2 regions of the Dorea sp. genome follow, and region 2 is predicted to be linked to the other one. Evidence: predicted binding sites of a transcription regulator. Region 2 holds the regulator's gene; the other holds the start of a gene.

Region 1 (4,200 bases), on a different contig from region 2:
ATGTTGATGTACTGGCTCTGCTGAATCTCATCTGTTACATAGTAGATAATTGTCTTATCTTCTTTATTCTGATCGTCTGCTTTATCTTCCTCTGTCTTAGCCTCTGGTTCTTCTACCTTTCCGCCATTTGCTTCGATACAGTCTTTCAGTGTCAGATATTTGTGATCCAGGTTCTTGAACAGAACTGCATCTTTCATCTTGTCACAGAATTTTTCATCTTTTAAGCAGCCAAACTTGATAAACGGACTGATGTTATCCCAGTATTTTTCATAATCTTCTCTCTTTGTCTTGCACATTCCGGAAAGCTTATCTGCAACTTTCTTAGAAATGTATTCAGAAATTTTATTTACAAATCCGTCATTCTGCAGTGCACTACGCGATACATTAAGCGGCAGGTCCGGACAATCAATGACTCCCTTTAATACCATCAGATACTCTGGGATAACTTCTTTGATATTGTCAGCGATAAATACCTGGTTATTATATAACTTAATTGTTCCTTCGATAGAATCATACTCTGTATTGATTCTTGGGAAGTACAGGATTCCCTTTAAGTTAAATGGATAATCCATGTTCAGGTGGATCCAGAACAGTGGCTCTTTGTAATCCATGAATACTTTACGGTAGAACTCCTGATAATCCTCATCGCTGCATTCATTTGGATGTTTTGTCCACAGTGGATGGATGTCACTTAATGAAACCGGACGTTTTTTAATCTTTACTTTTTCTTTGGCCGGTTCTACTTCCACCATTTCTTTCTCGCCGTTTTCATTTTCTTTTTCTTCCATCTTGGCATCTTCGTGAATATGCTCGATGACTTCATCATCATCTTTTAAGTCTGCCTCATCGATAGTTTCATATTCTGGTTCTGCATTTGCCTTTGAAAGGAAGATCTCAACTGGCATGAATGAACAGTATTTCTGAAGTACTTCTCTCATTCTGTATTCGTTAGCGAACTCAAGGCTGTCTTCATTAAGATACAGAGTCATAGTAGATCCGACTTCCTGTTTGTCGCCGTCTTCCATCTCGTACTCTGTTCCGCCATTGCTTACCCAGTGTACCGGTTTTGCACCTTCTTTGTAAGACAGTGTATCGATATGCACTTCATCTGCTACCATAAATGCTGAGTAGAATCCAAGACCAAAGTGTCCGATCATATCGTCTTCTGTTGTTTTATCTTTATATTTTTCAAGGAACTGTGTAGCTCCGGAAAATGCGATCTGTGTAATGTATTCTTCTACTTCATCGGCTGTCATACCAAGACCGTTATCTGTGAATTTCAGAGTTTTCTCTTCTGGATTTACTTCTACTTTGATTGCCGGTTTGTAATCATCCGGTAACTGATATTCCCCCATCATATCCAGTTTCTTTAACTTTGTGATTGCATCGCATCCATTAGATACTAATTCACGTGCGAAAATATCGTGATCGGAATATACCCATTTTTTAATAATTGGGAAAATGTTTTCACTGCTGATTGACAAACTACCTTTCTTTGCTGCCATTGTAAATCACTCCTATTTCTTCTAAATTTATTATTCATATGATGTCCGGTATATGTGCTGTCCCCGGATTATTGTATCGCGGACAGTTTCCTGACATCTGGCATTTCATTTTTCTAACAGATATGATAATACTGTAAATTTTAAAAGTCAATAGAAAATTAGCACTCTTTAAAAAAGAGTGCTAATAATTCTGTGAAGTTTATAAAACAATTATTAATTTTTATCCTTCAGCCTATATTCATTTTTTCCAACTATCCTTCAGATTAGATATTTACATATATACTGCAGTCTGATTATTCAATACTCTTAAGCGATTCTACCATATCGATCTTTTTTAATTTAAAATACATCACCCAGTTTACGAATAGCGAGAAGCCTATCGTAAATAAAAAGCTGTAGATAAAGCTTGGCAGATTGATATTCCGCCCGAACATTGCAGCATCTACTTCCACCGTCTGAATAACAAACTGATGCAGTATCTTTCCAAATACAATTCCCACAACCGCTCCGATCAGGGTCAGCAGAACATTTTCACGAAATACATACTCTGCCACTTCCATATCGTAGAAACCGAGTACTTTCAGTGTCGCAAGCTCTCTTTGCCGCTCCGTAATGTTGATGCTGTTCAGGTTATAAAGGACAACAAATGCCAGCATTCCGGCCGAAACGATCAGAACAATGATCACCAGATTCAGACTGGCCAGCATATCATCCAGCTGGTCTTTGATATCATGCAGATAAGAAATCGTTAAGACCTGATCCTGCGCCAATATCTTTTCTCCTGCTTTTTTTACCTGTTCATCCGAATATCCTGTTTTTGTGCGGAACATGATACAGTTGTAGTCTGCATCTTTTCCATATACTTTCTTATAATATTCCGGTGTGTAATATATGTAATGTCCCATATAATTCTCACAGATATGTGCAATTTTTACCGTTCCGCTTTTTTCATTTCCCGCTTTTACCTGGATGGTATCTCCTTCTTTTACATTCAGAAGCTTTGCCGTCTTTTCGCTTACGATCACTCCGTTATCTGTAAGCTTATATGATTCCTTCGTCTTCCGGTCATGAAAATCAACATATTTACCGGCATCTTTAGAATTTCCCAGAACACACTGATATACGCTTCTCTTTTTGCTTCCCTTAGACGCTGTCACACTGCGCATGTCCGCATCCATGAATGTCTGAATATCCTGATCTTTTTTCAGATAATCTTTCAATTCTTTCTTATCGGTCTTTGTCACGCCATCTTTATAAAAAATGTGTCCGTCATACAGTTGGATCTCATCGTATTGGATATCTGCGATTTCATATACGGAATCTTTCACTCCATATCCGACTAACATAAGTGCCATACAGCCGCCGATTCCGAATATGGTCATGAAAAAACGTTTTTTATAGCGCATCAGATTCCGGATGGTTGATTTCCATGTAAAATTCATCCGTTTCCAGATGAACCCGATCCGTTCTAAGAATACGCGTCTTCCTTTTTTCGGTGCAGGCGGACGCATGAGCACTGCCGGTTCCGCTGCCAGTTCTTTATAGCATGATGCAAGTGTTGCTCCCATCGTACATACGATTGAAGCCGCTGATGCCATCACTGCGTAACTCATATGATATGGCACATAGATCTTTGGAATGTGTGGGTACATGATCTCATAGGCATAGATTATAATAAAGGGAAGAACCTTCTCTCCAACCAGCACTCCGATGACGCTGCCTCCCGCCGTTGCAAGAAGTGCATAGCCGAGATATTTTGACGCAATGGAAAAGTTACCGTAGCCCAGTGCTTTCATCGTACCGATCTCGATTCTCTGTTCTTCTACCATACGTGTCATGCCGGTCAGACTAATAAGCGCCGCAACCAGGAAGAACATTACCGGGAATACCTTTCCAATTGCCCGCATACGGTTCGCATTTTCTCCAAATCCATCATATTCGACCAGAGTGCTTCTATTATATACATACCATTTTGGATTCTTTATCTTCTGGATTTGCTTTCTGGCATCTGCAAGTTTTTTCTCGCCTTTTGCGATTTCTTCTTCGGATGTCTTCTTCCCGTCCTCGTATTCTTTTCTGGCATCTGCAAGTTTTGCTTCGTTCTCGGCAATTTCCGCTTCGCCTGTTTGCAATGCCTGTTCCTGTGTCTGCAGTTCGGCTTTTCCGGCGTCTAGCTGTTTCTGACCGGATGTTATCTGCGCTTTTGCTTTTGCAAGCTGTGCTTCACTGGCATCTAACTTTGCTTTTGCCTGATCAAGTTCAGCTTTTCCGCTTGTAAGCTTTTGTTTTGCAGTTTCTAGTTCTGCCTTCTTCGTCTGGTATTCCTGCTCCTGCGCCTCCAGCGTCTGTTTTGTTTCCTGTGCCTGTTGTTCTAATGCCTGAATTCTTCGTAACAACTCCTGATTTTGGTCGTTTCCACTTCCGGCATCCGTTCCGCCATTATCATTCTGTCCTGGCTGTTGTTCTTCATCTTGTATCTGATCTGTCGCAGCGCCTGCTTCAGATTCTTCTTTTTCTTCAGTAATCTGTGCATCGATTTGTCCGGCTGCGCCTGCTGCCTGTGCCTTCAATGCTTCGATTGTATTCAGAAGCTCCTGATATCCGGCCCAGCCTTTATCCAGTTCAGCCCGATACACAGCCAGTCCCTGTTCTCCGGACTGAATCTGTGCCTTTGCTCCGGCACTTTGTGCATCGT
Region 2 (4,200 bases):
AGGATTATTATCAGTATTGTACGGCAATCCCGATCGCAACAACGCTTGCGCAGTCATGGGATGTGGAGCTTATTCAGAGAATGGGTGAAATTGTAGGAGAAGAGATGGAACGCTTCCATATTCATCTGTGGCTTGCACCTGGAATGAATATCCACAGGAATCCACTGTGTGGACGAAACTTTGAATATTATTCAGAAGATCCGCTTCTTACCGGTTTGTGTGCGGCAGCTGATACAAAAGGTGTACAGTCTTATGCGGGACATGGAACGACGATCAAGCATTTTGCAGCGAATAACCAGGAAGATAACCGGATGTTTACGAATGCGCATATCAGCGAGAGAGCGTTAAGAGAGATCTATCTTAAGGGATTTGAAATCGCAGTTAAGACAGCACAGCCATATGCGATTATGACATCTTATAATCTGATCAATGGAACACATGCAGCGAATCATTATGATATGCTTCAGAATGTAGCACGTGATGAATGGGGATTTGAAGGCCTTATTATGACAGACTGGTACACATCCCAGGATACGTCGGCGCTTGGAATGGTGTCAGAAAGTGGAAAATACAGTTATTCCGACAGTGTACAGTGTATCAAGGTCGGAAATGATCTTCAGATGCCGGGATGCAGGAAGAATGTAGAGGATATCGTAGAAGCTGTGAAGAATGGCGGCGGAATTACCAAGGCAGATCTTCAGAGGTGCGCAAAACATATTCTTGGAATTGCGTTGAAGACAGTATAAAAATACAAAAGAATCTTCCACTGGCAGCTTCTCTTGCATACATAACTATATAGAAAACAGGCAGGCAATCTATTATATAGAGCCGGCCTGTTTTTTTCGTGTATGAAAGCATTCATATGAAAATGTAAAAAATATCTAAACAGTGTTGACAAAAATATGTGGGAGTGCTATCTTAATAGTCGAAAGGTGTTAGCACTCAGATAAAAAGAGTGCTAATAACCTGAGAAACCGAAAGGAGGAGGTACCGGTGATAAATCATGAAGAACTAAGTGAAAGAAAACTGAAAATACTTCATGCAATCATCCAGAATTATCTGGAGACAGGAGAACCGGTCGGTTCCAGAACAATTTCCAAATACACGGATCTGAATTTAAGTTCAGCAACAATCCGTAACGAGATGGCAGATCTGGAAGAGATGGGATATATCATCCAGCCTCATACGTCGGCAGGACGTATTCCTTCGGACAAAGGATACAGGCTCTATGTAGATATGCTGATGGAGGAAAAAGAGCAGGAATTAAATGAGATGCAGGAACAGATGCTTGATAAAGCAGACAAGATGGATCAACTTTTAAAGCAGGCAGCAAAAGTTCTCGCAACGAATACGAATTATGCGACAATGGTTTCCACTCCGATGAACAATTCGAATAAGATTAAGTTCATCCAGTTATCTATGGTAGATGAGGAACAGGTGATTGCAGTCATCGTACTGGGCGGCAACGTGATCAAGAACAAGATCATCAACATTGACGAACCAATCAGTAATGAGAATCTGCTGAAATTAAATATGCTGCTGAATACAACGCTCAACGGTATGTCGATCGAAGAAATCAACCTGGGACTGATCGCCAGATTAAAAGAGCAGGCAGGAATCCACAGTCAGGTAGTCGGATATGTACTGGACGCAGTTGCGGATGCAATTCATCTGGATGATGATATGCAGATTTACACAAGCGGTGCGACAAACATTTTCAAATATCCAGAATTAAGTGATAACCAGAGTGCACAGGAGATTATCAGTGCATTTGAAGAAAAACAGCAGTTATCCGAACTGGTAACACAGACCCTGGCACAAGATGAGAATACCGGCATTCAGGTATATATCGGAGATGAGACTCCGGTACAGACCATGAGAGACTGCAGCGTTGTGACTGCAACTTATGAATTGGGTGACGGTATGAAGGGAACGATAGGAATTATCGGACCGAAACGTATGGATTATGAACATGTTTTAAAATCTATGAAGCGTCTCCAGTCAGAACTGGATCATATGTTTCATAAGAACGATAGAAAGGTGGAATAACCCTTGGAAAATAAGCAGGAAAAAAGCCAGGAAGATATGGTAAAAGAAGCTGTAGAAGAGGCTAAAAAATCTGCTGCTGAAGCAAAAGAAACAGAGGCTGATACAGAAGATACAACAGAAACTTCTGAAGAAGATACAGAAGAAGCAGAAGATACAGCAGAAAAGAAACCTGGCAAAAAATTATTTGGTAAAAAGAAAGATAAAAAAGACGAGAAGATAGAAGAGCTTACAGATAAGCTTACCCGTCAGATGGCAGAGTTTGATAACTTCCGCAAACGTACAGAAAAGGAAAAATCCCAGATGTACGAAGTCGGAGCAAAAGATATCATAGAAAAGATCCTTCCGGTTGTAGATAACTTCGAAAGAGGATTAGATGCAGTAAAGGAAGAAGAAAAAGAAGATCCGTTCGTTCAGGGAATGGAAAAGGTATACAAACATCTGCTTACCACGCTTGAAGGAATCGATGTAAAGCCTATCGAAGCAGTAGGACAGCAGTTTGATCCGAATTTCCACAATGCAGTGATGCATGTAGAAGATGAAAACTTTGGCGAAAATGTAGTTGCCGAAGAATTTCAGAAAGGCTACACATACCGTGATTCCGTTGTAAGACACAGCATGGTAAAAGTAGCAAACTAAAAACAAAATATTCACAATTTTCAGAATAAATAAAAGTAATACAGGAGGAATTTATCATGGGTAAAATTATAGGTATTGACTTAGGAACAACAAACAGCTGTGTAGCCGTAATGGAAGGTGGACAGCCAACAGTTATCGCTAATACAGAAGGCGCAAGAACAACACCATCTGTAGTTGCATTTACAAAAACAGGTGAGCGTCTTGTCGGAGAACCTGCAAAACGTCAGGCAGTAACAAATGCAGAGAGAACAATCTCTTCTATTAAAAGAGAGATGGGATCTGATTACAAAGTAACAATCGAAGATAAAAAATATTCTCCACAGGAAATTTCAGCAATGATTCTTCAGAAGCTGAAAGCTGATGCAGAAGGATACCTTGGAGAAAAAGTAACAGAAGCTGTTATCACAGTACCTGCTTACTTCAACGATGCTCAGCGTCAGGCAACAAAGGATGCTGGTAAGATTGCTGGTCTTGATGTAAAACGTATCATCAACGAGCCAACAGCAGCAGCACTTGCATATGGTCTTGACAACGAAAAAGAACAGAAGATCATGGTATATGACCTTGGTGGTGGTACATTCGACGTATCAGTTATCGAGATCGGTGACGGAGTTATCGAAGTATTATCTACAGCTGGTAACAACAGACTTGGTGGAGATGACTTCGACCAGAAGATCACAGATTATATGATCGCTGAGTTCAAGAAACAGGAAGGTGTTGACTTATCTACAGATAAGATGGCACTTCAGAGATTAAAAGAAGCAGCTGAGAAAGCGAAAAAAGAGCTTTCTTCAGCAACAACAACAAACATTAACCTTCCATTCATCACAGCTACAGCTGAAGGTCCAAAACATTTTGATATGAACCTTACAAGAGCTAAATTCGATGAACTGACACATGATCTTGTACTGAAGACATCTGAGCCGGTACAGAGAGCATTATCAGACGCTGGTATCACAGCTTCTGAACTTGGTCAGGTACTGTTAGTTGGTGGATCTACACGTATCCCTGCAGTACAGGAAGAAGTAAAACGTCTGACAGGTAAAGAGCCAAGTAAATCTCTGAACCCAGATGAGTGTGTAGCACTTGGAGCATCTGTTCAGGGTGGTAAACTTGCCGGAGATACAGGCGCTGGCGACATCCTTCTTCTGGATGTAACTCCACTGTCACTGTCTATCGAGACAATGGGTGGTGTAGCTACTCGTCTGATCGAGAGAAATACAACAATTCCTACAAAGAAGAGCCAGATCTTCTCTACAGCCGCTGATAACCAGACAGCCGTTGATATCAACGTAGTACAGGGAGAAAGACAGTTCGCAAGAGATAACAAATCCCTCGGACAGTTCAGACTGGACGGAATTGCACCAGCTCCACGTGGAATCCCACAGATCGAAGTTACATTCGATATCGATGCAAATGGTATCGTAAATGTATCTGCAAAAGATCTTGGAACTGGAAAAGAACAGCACATCACAATTACAGCAGGATCTAACATGTCTGATGAAGATATCGACA

Evidence for each region. Region 2 encodes HrcA, which represses chaperone genes, less so after heat shock. Its sites were predicted from a motif close to TGTTAGCACTCNNNNNNNNNGAGTGCTAACA; they were not measured.
Region 1: htpG (molecular chaperone HtpG) is a predicted target of HrcA. The motif match lies at 1,662-1,692, and genes of this name have one in related genera.

What each region holds. Positions count from the first base shown of each region.
Region 1 is NZ_CDRRQK010000013.1:17,239-21,438, forward strand. Features, by position in the region: gene htpG (molecular chaperone HtpG) at 1-1,505, opposite strand, end outside; gene ACWJAF_RS07455 (FtsX-like permease family protein) at 1,799-4,200, opposite strand, start outside.
Region 2 is NZ_CDRRQK010000012.1:24,670-28,869, forward strand. Features, by position in the region: gene ACWJAF_RS07105 (glycoside hydrolase family 3 protein) at 1-746, shown strand, start outside; gene hrcA (heat-inducible transcriptional repressor HrcA) at 994-2,049, shown strand; gene grpE (nucleotide exchange factor GrpE) at 2,086-2,685, shown strand; gene dnaK (molecular chaperone DnaK) at 2,742-4,200, shown strand, end outside.